2 regions of the Amycolatopsis sp. NPDC051372 genome follow, and region 2 is predicted to be linked to the other one. Evidence: riboswitches for the same ligand, from Rfam matches in the RefSeq annotation. Region 2 holds a riboswitch; the other holds the start of a gene.
The links. A riboswitch is a leader RNA that binds a small molecule or an ion and turns the genes downstream of it on or off. The one in region 2 is predicted to bind S-adenosylmethionine.
Positions count from the first base shown of each region.

Region 1: it holds a riboswitch for S-adenosylmethionine, as region 2 does, so the genes downstream of both, thrC (threonine synthase) here and AB0M56_RS30245 (ATP-binding cassette domain-containing protein) in region 2, are expected to answer to the same signal.

Region 1 covers NZ_JBFBAF010000005.1:113,882-121,412, forward strand. Annotated here, with positions in the region: gene lepA (translation elongation factor 4) at 1-540, opposite strand, end outside; gene AB0M56_RS09805 (class I SAM-dependent methyltransferase) at 658-1,254, shown strand; gene AB0M56_RS09810 (VOC family protein) at 1,251-1,625, opposite strand; gene AB0M56_RS09815 (EamA family transporter) at 1,648-2,511, opposite strand; gene rpsT (30S ribosomal protein S20) at 2,889-3,149, shown strand; gene holA (DNA polymerase III subunit delta) at 3,405-4,376, opposite strand; SAM riboswitch class I at 4,541-4,674, shown strand; gene thrC (threonine synthase) at 4,688-5,953, shown strand; gene AB0M56_RS09835 (ComEC/Rec2 family competence protein) at 5,978-7,531, opposite strand, start outside.
Region 2 covers NZ_JBFBAF010000022.1:58,264-65,794, reverse strand. Annotated here, with positions in the region: gene AB0M56_RS30250 (TetR/AcrR family transcriptional regulator) at 1-538, opposite strand, end outside; SAM riboswitch class I at 928-1,034, shown strand; gene AB0M56_RS30245 (ATP-binding cassette domain-containing protein) at 1,233-2,243, shown strand; gene AB0M56_RS30240 (4-(cytidine 5'-diphospho)-2-C-methyl-D-erythritol kinase) at 2,442-3,410, shown strand; gene AB0M56_RS30235 (ABC-F family ATP-binding cassette domain-containing protein) at 3,448-5,241, shown strand; gene AB0M56_RS30230 (fatty acyl-AMP ligase) at 5,309-6,997, shown strand; gene AB0M56_RS30225 (DivIVA domain-containing protein) at 7,175-7,531, opposite strand, start outside.

The DNA.
Region 1 (7,531 bases), on a different contig from region 2:
GACGCCCGTCTTCGCCGAGACGCGCAGCACGTCGGTGGGCTCGCAGCCGATGATGTGCGCGAGCTCGGCCGCGTACTTGTCCGGGTCGGCCGAGGGGAGGTCGATCTTGTTGAGCACCGGGATGATCTGGAGGTTGTTCTCCAGCGCCAGGTACAGGTTGGCCAGCGTCTGCGCCTCGATGCCCTGCGCGGCGTCGACCAGCAGGACCGCACCTTCGCACGCCTCCAGGGCGCGCGAGACCTCGTAGGTGAAGTCCACGTGGCCGGGCGTGTCGATCATGTGCAGCACGTGGTCCTGGCCCTCGACCTGCCAGGGCAGGCGGACGTTCTGGGCCTTGATCGTGATGCCGCGCTCACGCTCGATGTCCATCCGGTCGAGGTACTGCGCGCGCATCGCCCGTTCCTCGACGACGCCGGTGAGCTGCAGCATGCGGTCCGCCAGCGTCGACTTGCCGTGGTCGATGTGGGCGATGATGCAGAAGTTGCGGATCAGTTCCGGCGGCGTGAAGGTGGTGTCGGCGAACGTCTTGGGCGCTGTCACTCGTGTGGTCCTCGGGAAAGGTCGGGGGTGGCCGCTTCCTATCGTCCCATGGACCTCCGGGTGCGGTTGGGGGTCATCCCCGATGCGAGCGCGCCGGGCTGGTGGTGACCTCGAAGGATGAGCACTCCACACCCTCCCCCGGGGACCTTCGACACCGCGCTCGACCGGGCGTTCGGCCACCCCAGCGGCCTGCTGGGCCGCGTCGGCGGCCGGCTGATGTCGCGCGGCAACGCCGCCACCGAGCAGCGGCTCGTGGACCTGGCGCGACTGGAACCCGATGAAACCGTGCTGGTCGTGGGCCCCGGCCCGGGCGTCGGGCTCGACGCCGCGAGCCGCCTGGCGGGCGAGGTCGTCGGCGTCGAGCCCTCCGCCGAGATGCGCGCCCTGTGCCGCGAACGCTGCGGCGACCGCGTGAAGCTGCGCGACGGCACCGCCGCTACGACCGGCTGTGCCGACGCTTCCGTGGACGTCGTGCTGAGTGTCAACAACGTCCAGCTCTGGGACGACCGCGCGGCGGGCTTCGCCGAGCTGTTCCGCGTGCTGCGCCCCGGCGGCCGGCTGCTGCTGTCCGCGCACGAGAAGTGGCTGCCGGTTCCCCGGCACGACCTGGGCGCCGAGGTCACCGCAGCGGGCTTCACCGACCTCCAGACGTGGACCTGGGAGCCCCCGGGCTTCGCGGCCCTGGCGGCGCAGCTGCGGGCCCGCAAGCCCTAGCGCGAGTCCGTCCGCAGCGGGTGGTCGGGCGGCACCTGCACCAGGACGATGCGCAGGCCGTCCGGGTCGGTGATCCAGGCCTCGTCCAGCCCCCACGGCTCGCGGCGCGCCCCGCGGACCGGCGTGACGCCGCGCGCGGCCAGCTCCTCGAGCGTCGCCGGCAGGTCGCGGACCTGCAGCCAGAGGTCGACGGCCGCCGAGGGCGTGGCGTCGTTGCTGCCCACGACCTCGATCGAACCGCCGCCCGCGAAGAAGACCGTGCCACCGGGGAACTCGCGCTGGATCGCCAGCCCGAGCGTGTCCCGGTAGAACGCGGTCGAGGCCTCCAGGTCGCGCGGGTGGATCAGCACCCGGCTGCTCAGTACGTCCATACGTCCTGCCTACCCGAGTGGCTCAGGCCACCGCAATCGCGACGATCCCGGCCAGCACCACCAGCGAGCCCACCAACCGGCGCGCCGCGTTCCGCTCACCGAGCACGAACCACGCCGCGAGCCCGCCCAGCACGATCGACAGCTCCCGCGCCGGCGCGACCAGGCTGACCGGCGCCATCCGCAGCGCGTACAGCACCAGCAGGTACGCCGCGGGCGAGGCGATCCCGACGATCAGCGTCTCTTTGCGGTGCTCGCGCCACAGCTTCGCCACCTCGGCGCGGGCGCGCAGGGCCGCGGGCGCCAGCAGCACGCTCTGCACCAGCGCGCCGCCGCCGAAGTACACGAGGGGCGGCACCGCGAGCGTCGTCACGGAGTGGGCGTCCCAGAGCGTGTAGGCCGCGATGGTCGCGCCGGTGAGCACGCCGTAGAACACACCGGCGCGGCGCGCTTTGACGTCGGCCTCGCTACCGCCGAGGCTGATCACCAGCACGCCCGCCACCACCAGGAACGCCCCGATCAGGCCCAGCACGCCGGGGTGCTCGTGCAGCACGAGTACCGCCGCCAGCACCGACAGCAGCGGCCCGGTGCCGCGCGCGAGCGGGTAGACGATCGACAGGTCGCCGACGGCGTACCCGCGCTGCAGCACCGTGCCGTACGCCACGTGCAGCACGGCCGTCACCCCGGCAGCGAGCAGCCACGTCCACTGTGGACGTTCGTGTTCGACCAGGAGTGCCGTGATGACCACGGGAAGCAGCACCACGGCGGAGACGGTGTAGTACAGCCACACGAACCGCGGCCCGCCGAAGGTGACGCGCTTCGCGGCGAGGTTCCACCCCGCGTGCACGACGGCGGCGATGAGGACGAACGACAGAGCTGTGGTGTTCACCGGACCCCTTCGGATCTTCCGCGCACGCGGAAGGCCGGGTCCTCCAGGCTTTTGTCCCGTCAGATGAACGGCGGGCGCCGGGCCGCACCGATGGTGCCGCTCGGACCTGTCCCGCCGGCCCTGGTTGTCTTGCGTCTTGTCTTGCTTTGGTGCGGCGGGCCGGCAGCGGAACCCTAGGCACTACGGTCCTCACCGTAACCGAACCGATCACTCCGGGCCGCTCGAGGGGCCCGCGAGCAGGCCTGTTAGGCTTTCTCGTCGTTGCCGTGCGGCATTCCGTCAGGGAGGAAACCCGGCCGCGTCTGTCTTCACGCCAGGCGCCCGGAGCCACTTCGACGCGGCAGCGACCTTCACCGAGACGAAAGCAGGACGCCTTCATGGCCAACATCAAGTCCCAGATCAAGCGCATCACCACCAACGAGAAGGCCCGTCAGCGCAACCTGGCGATCCGCTCCTCGGTGAAGACCGCGATCCGCAAGTTCCGTGAGGCCGCCGACTCCGGCGACAAGACCAAGGCCCTCGAACTCCAGCGCGACGCCGCCCGCAAGCTCGACAAGGCTGTCACCAAGGGCGTCATCCACGCCAACCAGGCCGCCAACAAGAAGTCGGCTCTCGCGAAGCGCGCGAACCAGCTCTGAGCTGATCGCAGCACCCTGCCAGTCCTGAAAGGGCCCGGTGACCGACTGGTCGCCGGGCTTTTTCGTGCGCTCTCCCGCTCTCCCGCTCCCCGTGAGCAGCGTGCCTTTGCGTTGAGAAAACCCGGCCACGGTCGATCGGCCGGCGGTGGCTGTTGCGAAGTCTGCACACCCGACCAGCGGTCCCGCCCGGCCATCTCGCGGCTGCTGTGCCTCAGGCCCTGTGCCGGTGGCCCGAGCCCTGCCCGCCGAGCAGCGTCAGCGTTCACCCTTGGCGGCGACGACCTCGACGACCGCGCGTTCCAGGGCGTAGTCGGCGTCGGCCGCCACGCCCTTGACCTCGGCGTTCAGGCGGGCGACCACGCGCATCGCGGTGGCGAGGCCGTCCTGGCCCCAGCCGCGTGACTGGCCCTGCGCCTTGCGGATCTTCCACGGCGGCATGCCCAGCTCGCCGGCCATCTGGTTCGGGTTGCCGCGGCCCGCGGCGGACACGCGGGCGATCGTGCGCACCGCGTCCGCGAGGGCGTCGGCGACCAGGACGTGCGGCACGCCCAGCTGCATGGCCCAGCGCAGCGACTCCAGGGCCGCCGCGCGGTCGCCGCCCACGGCCTTCTCCGCCACGGCGAAGCCGGTCACGTCGGCGCGGCCGGTGTGGTAGCGGCGCACGGCCTGCTCGTCGACCACGCCACCGGTGTCGGCGACGAGCTGCGTCGCCGCGGAGGACAGCTCGCGCAGGTCGGAGCCGACGGTGTCCATCAGCGCCATCACCCCCGCCGCATCGATCTTGCCGCCGACGCGGCGCACCTCGTTGCGCACGAACGACTCCCGATCGGCGGGCTTCGTCAGCTTCGGGCACTCGGTGATCTCCGCGCCCGCCTTTTTCAGCGCCGCGGGCAGCGCCTTGGCCGCCTTGCTGCGGCCGCCGCCGTTGTGCACGACCACGAGCACGATCCCGTCGGCGGGCGCCTTGAGGTAGGCCATCACCGCGTCCGCCAGCTCCTGCGAGATGTCCTGCGCCGAGTCGAGCACGATGACCCGTCCCTCGCTGAACAGCGAGGGACTCACCAGCTCGGCGAGCACGGGCGGTGTGAGTTCGGACACCCGGTTGCGCGTCATCTCGGCCGTCGAGTCCACGGCCCGCGCGGCATCCAGCGACGAGCGGACAGCCCGCTCGATGAGCAGTTCTTCCTCACCGAGGACGAGGTGGAGCGGCGCGGGTGCGGTGGTCACCCCGCCATCCTCTCACCCGCTCGGCCACGCGCCCGCCGCGGTGATCTGCGCCGCCACCGTGGCACGAGGTGATCGCCATGTCGTACGGTGTACCCGAGGCAGCGCCCAGCTCCACCAGATTCACACTCCACCAGATTCACAGCGGCGCGCCGACAACTGAACACCGCTCATCCAGAGGGGCAGAGGGAACGGCCCGACGAAGCCCCGGCAACCGGCGTACAGCCTGTCTTCCCGAATTTGCGGGATAGCTGACGACCACGGTGCCAATTCCGGCCCGCTTTTGCGGGGCAGATGAGGAAAGGAACCTCGCGATGACCGTTACCCTCGGCACGACCTCCACCAAGAAGACCCTGGACCTCGGTCCGGCAGTCGAACTGGTTTCGAAGGAAGAGGGCCACCGGCAGCCGCTCGCCCCGGAGTTCGTCTCCGCCGAGGACTTCTCGCCACTCGAGGTCGCCTACGACTTCGGCCGCGTGCGCCGCGAAGACATCGAGGCCGGCCCCAAGAACATCTGGCGCTACAAGAAGCTCCTTCCCGTCCCCTCGACCGTCGAGGAGATCCCGAACACCGAACCCGGCGCCACGCGCCTGGTGAAGGCCGACCGCCTCGCCAAGGCGCTGGGCCTGAAGTCCCTGTGGGTCAAGGACGACACCGGCAACCCCACGCACTCCTTCAAGGACCGTGTGGTCGCCGTCGCGCTGGCCGCGGCCCGCGAGTTCGGCTTCGAGGTCCTCGCGTGTCCCTCGACCGGCAACCTGGCCAACGCGACGGCCGCCGCCGCGGCCCGCGCCGGCTGGCGGTCGGTCGTGCTGATCCCGAAGTCGCTCGAACGCGCCAAGATCCTCACCACCGCCGTCTACGACGGTGACCTGATCGCCGTCGACGGCAACTACGACGACGTCAACCGCCTCGCCACCGAACTGGCCGGCGAGCACCCGACGTGGGCGTTCGTCAACGTCAACGTGCGCCCCTACTACTCCGAAGGCTCCAAGACGCTCGGCTACGAGGTCGCCGAGCAGCTCGGCTGGCGCCTGCCGGAGCAGATCGTGGTACCGATCGCGTCGGGTTCGCAGCTGACCAAGGTGGACAAGGGTTTCCGCGAGCTCGGCCAGCTCGGCCTCGTGGAAGCCAGCCCCTACAAGGTCTTCGGCGCGCAGGCCACCGGCTGCTCCCCCGTCTCGGCCGCGTTCCGCGCCGGCCACGACGTGGTCCAGCCCGTGAAGCCCGACACCATCGCCCGCTCGCTCGCGATCGGCAACCCCGCCGACGGCCCCTACGTGCTCGACGTCGTCAACCGCACCGGCGGCGCGATCGAGGACGTGAGCGACGAGGAGGTCGTCGAGGGCATCCGGCTGCTCGCGCGCACCGAGGGCATCTTCACCGAGACCGCGGGCGGCGTCACCGTCGCGACCGCCAAGAAGCTCATCGAGGCCGGCAAGATCGACCCCGACGCCGAGACCGTGCTGCTCATCACCGGCGACGGCCTCAAGACGCTCGACGCCGTCGAAGGCCGCATCGGCCCCAAGGCCACCGTGCCGCCGTCGGCCGAAGCCGTGAGCAAGGCCCTCGGCCTCTGACCGCCGGGCCCGCGGGCCGCTCCCCTACCGGGGCGGTCCGCGCGGCTCACCCCGGCGCGCCACCGCAGGTCCGCCGTCACCGGGCAGCACGGCCGTGTCGCCGTCCACATCGGTCCGCGTCACGAGCACACCCAACGTGCCCAGCACGTCCACTGTGGACTTCGCCGGGTGCCCGTAGCTGTTGCCCGCGCCCACGCTGATCATCGCCGCCCGCGCGCCCACGGCCTCGAGGAACTGAGGCAACGAGTAGCGCGAGCCGTGGTGGGGAACCTTCAGCACGTCGGCGTGCAGATCCACCCCCTCGGCCAGCAAGTCGGCCTGCGCGGCCAGTTCCACGTCTCCGGTCAGCAGCACCCTCCCCGCCGCCGTGGTCGCGCGGAGCACCACGGAACTGTTGTTGATCATCGTGCCGTCCTGCAGGGCGGCCGCCCGTGCCGTGACGTAGCGCGGCCCGAGCACGTCCAGCGACAGCCCCGGCCAGTCGAGCCGCTGCCCATCGCTGAGCTCCAGCAGCGGAACGTGGTGCGTCGCCGCCTCCTGCGACACCTGCTGCCACGCCCACGCCGGCGCCCGCCCGGGCCCGACGGCGATCGCCCCCACGGCCCGGCCGTCGAACACCGACGACAGCCCGCCGATGTGGTCGGCGTGCAGGTGGCTGAGCACCAGTAGCGGGATCCGCTCCACGCCGAGCCGCCGCAGGCACTCGTCCACCGGCCCCGGCTCGGGCCCGGTGTCCACGACCACCGCGCGCCCGGGCTCTGCCGTGGCCAGCACCACGGCGTCGCCCTGGCCGACGTCGCACTCGACCATCGCCCAGCCCTTCGGCGGCCAGCCGGGCGAGAGCACCCGCGGCGGCACCACGATCAGCAGCACCGCCACCAGCCCCATCGCCACCAGCAGCCGCGCGCGCCGGAACCGGAACGCGACCACCACCATGACCAGCACCCCGGCCGCGCACACCCCACCCCACCAGCCACCCGGCCACGTGAGCACCGCACCCGGCGCACGGGCCCCGTGCCGCGCGACCGTGATCAGCCAGCGAGCCTCCGGATCGGCCAGGTGCACCAGCACGTGCCCGGCCCCGGGCCACCACGGCCCGACCACCGTGGCCAGCACCCCGAGCACCGTGACCGGCGCGACGACGGGCGCCGCCAGCACGTTGGTCACCACCGAGACGAGACTCACCGTGCCCGCCATGCCCGCGATCACCGGCGCGGTGACCACGAACGCCGCCAGCGGCACCGCGATCCCCTCGGCGTACCCCGGCGGAATCCCCCGGCGTATCAACGAATCCGCCCATCGCGGCGCCAGCAGCACCAGGCCCGCTGTCGCGAACACCGACAACGCGAACCCGAAGTCCGCCGCCATCACCGGATCCCACGCGACGAGCACGCACACCGAGAACCCCAGCGCCGGCAACGCGGATCCACGACGGCCCAACGCCAGCGCCAGCAGCGCCACCCCGCCCATCACCCCGGCCCGCAACACACTCGGCGCCGGACCGACGAGAATCAGGAAGCCGCCCAGACACAATCCGGCCGCGACAGCCGACACCCGGGGCCCGATGCGGAGCAACCG
Region 2 (7,531 bases):
CTTCGGGCTGGGTGAAACGGCTGTGCAGGACGTCGAGACCCAGGCCGGTGAAGCCCGCGACCAGCAGGTTGGCCTCGTGCCGCGGCTGGACGCCGGGTGGGAGCACCGCGCGACGCAACAGGCTGGTGAGCAGGTCTTCGATCGGCGTCTCGGCGTGCAGGAACACCTTCGCCAGCGCCGGGTCGCTGTGGGTGCGGCTGAAGTAGGCGCGGTTGACGCGTAGCGACAGTTCGCGCTCGGCGTCCAGCGGGAGCAGCTCCGTGAGAAGAGTCCGGACCACGCCACGCACGCTCTGGTCGACCTGCGCCGCGATGCGGACCTGCGTGCGCTGCTCGCCGCGTTCATGGAGGTAACGCAGCGACAGCACGAGCAGGTTGTGCTTCGTTTCGAAGTAGTACTGCACCAGCCGCAGCGACACGCCTGCCTCGGCGGCCACCTCGCGCATGCTCACGGAGTCGAGCCCGCGTTCGGCCGCGATGCGCCACACTGCCGTGGCGATCTCGCGCCGGCGCTGTTCGTGGTCGACTCGGTGCGCCACGGTCCTCCTCCGCTGTTGTGGTACGATTGTATCCGATACGCGCGTATCACAGCCGGGTGTGACGGACGTCCGGATTCGGCTCGCGGACGGGAGTGGGGTGTCCGGCCGGGAAGACGGAGTGTCTCGCCGTGGCGAACTACCTCGCCGAACCGTCATTTACCCACGCGCGAGCTGCTCCGCGTCGCCCGTGCCGGAATCGGGTCTCCACCAGGGATCGGCAGCGTCCACAGTGGAATAGGTCGCCGGATTCGCCGCGGGGAAGAAATTCGGTGCCGGAGCTTTCGGGGTCCAGGATGTGGCTGCGGGTGTCCCGGTATCCGGGCACCACCACTCGTGTGATCTGCACCAACGCGCTTGCGTTCACCCAATGGGATCGGCTTTACTCAGAATGTCCATCCCGAGCGACTGAGAGACCTGGCTCGCCGAAGTCGCAGCAACCACCCCCCATGGGGCAGGTGCTACAGCCAGGACCGATGGAGGCTGTTTCCGATGCAGAGGGTAGCCCGCCCGCTCCTGTTGACCCGGCGGCGCGTCGTCGATGAAGGTCGCCGCACGGTATGTGCGTGTCGACGCTCCACAGTCATCGCCTGATCTTTTCTACCGCAATTCTGCGCACCGTCCGAAAAGGACGGTAATTCGGTGACGCCCGGCGCGCCCGGAAACGGTGCTGCGCCTCATGCCTGGAGCTCCCTTCGTGATCACTGTCGAAAACGTGTCCAAGTCCTTTCCCCTCAACGGAAATCCGGTCGCCGCGCTGCGTGATGTGAGCGTCGACGTGCAGGCCGGTTCCCTCTTCGGCGTGGTGGGGCCAGCCGGCTCCGGCAAGTCCACACTCGCCCGCTGCATCGCGCTGCAGGAGCGCCCGGACCGCGGTGTCGTGCGGCTCGACGGCCTCAACACCGGTGCGCTCGACGGCCGCCGGCTGCGTGAAGTCCGCCGCCAGCTGGGTGTCGTCGGCACCAAGCCGGAGCTGCTCGCCGAGCGCACCGTCGCCGGCAACATCGCCACCCCGCTGGAGCAGCTCGGCATCGAGGGGCCGCAGCGCAAGACCCGCGTCGGCAACCTGCTCGACCTCGTGGGCCTCACCGCCCGTGCCGCACAGAAGCCGGCCGACCTCACGCCCGGCCAGCTGCGCCGTGTCGCCGTGGCCAAGGCGCTCGCCGCCGGCCCGGCCGTGCTGCTCGCCGACGACCCCACCGCCGGCATCGCACCCGAAGAGGCCGGCGCCGTGCTGGCCGTCCTCGACCGGGCGCGCGCCGAGCTGGGCACCACCGTGCTGCTGACCACTCCGGACGCCGGTGTCGTCCGCCGCGTCTGCGACGACGTCGCGGTGCTCGAAGACGGCGCGGTCGTCGAACGCGGTCACGTGCTCGACCTCATCGCCTCGCCGGGCAGCTGGACCGCGCAGGCGGTGCTGCCGGCGATCGAGACCGCTCGCGCGCAAGCCGCGAAGTACGACCGGTCCGCCGACGTCGTGCTGATCGGCTTCGCGTCCGTCGGCGCCCTGCTGCCCGAGGCGGCCGGCCGTTTCGACGTGGAGGTCGCCACCATCGGCGGCGGACTCACGCGCATCGGCGACACCCCGATCGCCCGTTTCCGCATCGGTGTCCGTGGCGAGCGGGCCGACGCGGCGCTGGCGTGGATCGCCGACCGCGGCGCCCACGTGACGCCGGTCGTGCGGGCCGCGCACAGCGTCGCCGCCTGACCCCAGCCGAACCCGTCGGTGCCGTGAAGGGCCCGCTGAAGGACTCCGATTCCTTCAGCGGGCCCTTCACGGCTCGGTGCGCGGGTCTCGGGGTCCAAGGTTGGCGACGAGGTGTCCGAGAGGTTGGGACAGGCGTCCCGAAAACGGCTGTTTTCTCCTGGTGGGGAGCCCAGGCGCCCGGCCACGTAGGCTTGACGGGTGCTCGCCGTAGTTCCACCACCAGTCACCGTCCGGGTCCCGGCCAAGGTCAACCTGCACCTGGCCATCGGTGACCTGCGCGAGGACGGCTACCACGACTTGGTCACCGTCTTCCAGGCGTTGTCGCTCACGGACGAGGTGACCGTCGCGGCCACCGACGACCCGGGGCTCGAAGTCTTCGGCGAGGGGGAGGGGTCGGTGCCCACCGACGCCACCAACCTCGCCTGGCGCGCGGCCCAGGAGCTTTCCACCTACACCGGCCGCGCCGAGGGCGACGACCCGAAGTTGCGGATCGTGCTGCGCAAGGGCATCCCCGTCGCCGGCGGCATGGCGGGCGGGAGCGCCGACGCGGCGGCGACGCTCGTCGGCCTGGCCTCGCTGTGGAAGCTCGACGTGACGCGCGACGAGCTGGCCGCCATCGCGGGCAAGCTCGGCAGCGACGTGCCCTTCGCGCTCTACGGCGGCACCGCGCTCGGCACCGGCCGCGGTGAGCAGCTCGTGCCCGTGCTGTCGCGCCACACGTTCCACTGGGTGCTCGCGTTCGACACCGAAGGCCTGTCGACGCCGAAGGTGTTCGGCGAGCTCGACCGCCTGCGCGCCGAAGGCAACCCGCCGCGCATCGGCTCGCACACCCCGGTCGTCGAGGCCCTCGCGTCGGGCGACCCCCGTCAGCTCGCGCTGCTGCTGGGCAACGACCTGCAGGCGGCCGCCGTGTCCCTGCGTCCTGGCTTGCGTCGCACGCTGCGCGCGGGCGTGAACGCGGGTGCTTTGGCCGGCTGCGTGTCCGGCTCGGGGCCCACGTGCGCGTTCCTCTGCGCCGACGCGCAGGCCGCCGTCGAGGTGGCGGCCGAGCTGTCCGGCGCCGGCGTGTGCCGAACGGTGCGCGTCGCCCACGGCCCGGTGCCCGGCGCTCGGCTGGTCGGCGGCGACGACGCACCCCGTGGCGCGCCACCGCGCGTGCACGCCTGAACATCTAGTCCACTGTGGAAAGGATCGGCTGAATCGGATGGCCAACCTGGTCAACCTGGAGTCGGTGAGCAAGTCGTACGGGGTGAAACCGCTGCTGGACAGCGTTTCGCTCGGCGTCGCCGCCGGACAGCGCATCGGCGTGGTCGGTCTCAACGGAGGCGGCAAGACGACGTTGCTGGAGGTGCTCGCGGGTCTGAGCGAGCCGGATTCCGGCCGGGTGAGCCATGTTCGTGACCTGCGCATGGCCGTCGTCACCCAGCGCACCGAGCTGCCTTCGGGTAGCACGGTCGGCGACGTCGTGCTCGAACGCTATGGCGCGGAACACGAATGGGCCGCCGACGCGCGCGTCCGGTCCATTGTAGACGGACTCGGCATCACGGCGATCGGCCTCGACACCCCGACCGCGAACCTCTCCGGTGGCGAACGCCGTCGCGTCGCGCTGGCCGCGGCGCTGACCGGCGAGCTCGACCTCGTGGTGCTCGACGAGCCCACCAACCACCTGGACGTCGAAGGTGTCCGCTGGCTGGCCGACCACCTGCTGGCGCGCCGGATCGCCGTGGTGGTCGTGACCCACGACCGGTGGTTCCTCGACACCATCGCGAGCCTCACCTGGGAGGTCACCGGAGGGCGCGTCGAGCAGTACGAAGGTGGTTACGCCGACTGGATCTTCGCGCGCGCCGAGCGCGCGCGACTGGCCGCGACGGCCGAGGAGAAGCGGCAGAACCTCGCGCGCAAGGAGCTGGCGTGGCTGCGCCGCGGCCCGCAGGCGCGCTCGTCGAAGCCGCGCTACCGCGTGGAAGCCGCCGAGGCACTGATCGCCGACGTGCCGCCGCTGCGCGACTCCGTGGAGCTGATGGCGTTCGCCAAGCGCCGCCTCGGCAAGACGGTGCTGGAGCTGGAAGACGTGTCGTTCAGTGTCGGCGACCGGACGCTGCTCGACCACGTGACGTGGCGGATCGGGCCGGGCGACCGCGTGGGTCTCGTCGGCGTGAACGGATCCGGAAAGACGTCGCTGCTCAAGCTGCTGGGCGGCGACGTCGCTCCCGAGACGGGGCGGCGGGTCGAGGGCAAGACGGTCGCGCTCGCGCACCTGCGCCAGGAGCTCGACGACCTGCCGGCCGACCTGCGCGTGCTGCAGGCGATCGAGCAGGTGGCCGGGCGCGTGGTGTTCGGCAAGCAGGAGATGACGGCGTCGCAGCTGGGCGAGAAGCTCGGCTTCCCGGCCGAGCGGCAGTGGACGCCCGTCGGTGACCTGTCGGGTGGCGAGCGGCGCCGGCTGCAGCTGTGCCGGCTGCTGATGGCCGAGCCCAACGTGCTGCTGCTCGACGAGCCCACCAACGACCTGGACATCGACACCCTGCAGCAGCTCGAAGACCTGCTCGACGGCTGGCCCGGCACGATGGTCGTGGTCTCGCACGACCGCTACCTCGTCGAGCGCGTCTGCGACACGACCGTGGCTCTGTTCGGCGACGGCCACGTGACGAACCTGCCCGGTGGCATCGAGGAGTACCTCAACCGCCGCACGAAGCTGCGGGAGGCGGCGCCGCGGCGCCGTGACATGGCGCCGGGGCGCGGGGCGTCGGCGGCTCCGGAGAAGGCCGAGGCCAAGCGCAGCAACGCGGAGATCCGGGCCGCGCAGAAGGAGCTCGGCCGGCTGGAGCGCAAGCTCGACCAGCTGGCCGCGCGCGAGGAGAAGCTGCACGCGGCACTGCTCGAGGCGGCCACGGACCCGGACAAGCTCATCGCGTTGAACACGGAGCTGAAGGGCGTGCACGCGGAGAAGGAAGACGTCGAGGCGAAGTGGCTGGAGACGTCCGAAGCGCTCGAATGACGGCTCGATCGACGCTGTTCACGCCGCCGCAGGCGAGCGTTGACAACCAGACAGTAATCTGTCGCGCATGAGTCGGTTCGTGGACACGCTCGTCGAGACGGCGACGGGGCGGGGTCAGCAGCGCGGCATGGTCACGGGCGAGCCCAAGGAGCCGGTTCGCCGGACGTGGGCCGAGGTCCACGACCAGGCCAAGAAGATCGCCGGTGGGTTGGTCGCGGGCGGGTTGAAGCCCGGGAGCGCGGTGGCCGTGCTGGCCGCGGCGCCGGTGCTCATCGCGCCCACCGTGCAGGCCGTGTGGCTGGCCGGCGGCAGCGTGACGATGCTGCACCAGCCGACGGCGCGCACGGACCTCGCCGAGTGGGCCGAGGACACGGTCAAGGTGCTGGGGATGATCGGCGCCGGGCTGGTGGTGCTGGGCGAGCCGTTCGACCAGCTCGCGCCCGTGCTGGCGGAGAAGGGCATCGAGCACCGCCTGATCACCGAGCTGGCCGAGGGCGAGCCGCTGGCCGAGGTCGTGCCCACCGACGAGAGCGACACCGCGTTGCTCCAGCTCACCAGCGGTTCGACGGCTGAACCCAAGGCCGTGCGCATCACCTACGGCAACCTCTACACCAACGTCAAGGCCATGGTCGAACGCGCGGAGTTCGACTTCGACGTCGACGTGATGGTGTCGTGGCTCCCGACGTTCCACGACATGGGCATGGTCGGCTTCCTGACCGTGCCGATGACCTTCGGCGTGGAACTGGTGAAGATCACGCCCGTCGAGTTCCTGTCCGGCCCGCTGATCTGGCCCGAGCTGATCTCCAAGTACAACGGCACCACCACGGCCGCGCCGAACTTCGCGTACGCCATCGTGGGCCGCCGCATGGCCCGCGTCGAGGACGACAACGCCTACGACCTGTCCAAGCTCCGCATCGCGCTCAACGGGGCCGAGCCGATCGACGAGACGGCCGTCCAGACCTTCGTCGACGCGGGCGCCCGCTTCAAGATGCCGGCCGAGTGTGTGTTCCCGGCGTACGGCATGGCCGAGGCGACTCTGGCGGTGTCTTTCGCGCCGCTGTTCACAGGTCTCACCCTGGACGTCGTCGAGGCCGACGCCCTGGAGGCGGACGATCGCGCCGTCCCGGTCCCTGAGGGCGACTCTCGGCGGGGCACGGACGCGGTGCGCTCCTTCGCCGTGCTGGGCCGTCCGCTGGACGGCCTGGAGGCGAGCATCGTCTCCGCGGACGGTTCGCTGCTGGGCGACCGCGAAGTCGGCGAAATCCGCCTCCGCGGCCCGGCCGTCACTCCGGGCTACCTCACCGTCGACGGGCCCCTCGACACCCAGGACGCCGACGGCTGGATGAAGACGGGCGACCTCGGCTACCTCATCGACGGCCAGATCGTCATCTGCGGTCGCCGCAAGGACGTCATCATCATGGGCGGCCGGAACCTGTACCCCACCGACATCGAACGCGCGGCCACGTCGGTCGAGGGCGTGCGGGCCGGTAACGCCGTCGCCGTCCGCCTCGACGCGGGCAGCCGCCGCGAACGCTTCGCCGTCGTTGTGGAATCCAAGCTCGCCGGCGACGCGGAGGCCGAACGCGCGTTGTCGAAGCAGGTCGCCGCCCGCGTCCGCGACGCGGTGGACATACGCCCGTTCGCCGTGGTGGTCCTCCCGGCCGGCAGCCTCCCCAAGACGCCCTCGGGCAAGGTCAAGCGCGCGGCGACTGCGGTGCAGTACGCGGACAAGATCGCGCACAACGCGGACCACTGACCTCGGCTTCGAACAGCCGCACGCAGACACGGAACCGGCCCCCTCACCACAGTGAGCGGGCCGGTTCCGTGTTCTCGGGGCTTGGGAAGTCCGGAGGGCGGGGTTGTTTCAGGAAGAAGGACAAACGCAGGCCAGGAAAACGCCGCGGGGGAACGACGCGGTCAAGGCCGGAAAGACCTACCGGTCCTGGAAGGACTTGGCGTTCTCCGTCACCTCCGGACGCGGGGCCCGGGAGGCGGTCGCCTCGTGTTCGTCGCGCGCGCCGGGCACGGCGGGAGCGCGCCGGCCGGACAGGTCGGCCAGCTGTTCCTCCACGGTGTCCAGGAAGTGGTCGACCTCGCGTTCGTCGTAGCCGCGCTTGCCGATCAGCGGCTTGTTGAACATGACGTGGTGGACTTCGGCCGCGGTCAGGTCGTCCTCTTCGGCGATCGTTTTCGCGATGCGCCGCACGAACTCGTCGACCTCCTGTTTGGCATAGCCACGGCGGCCGATCGGGGCGTTACCGAAGGTGACCTCGGTGAGGTCCTCGGCGGT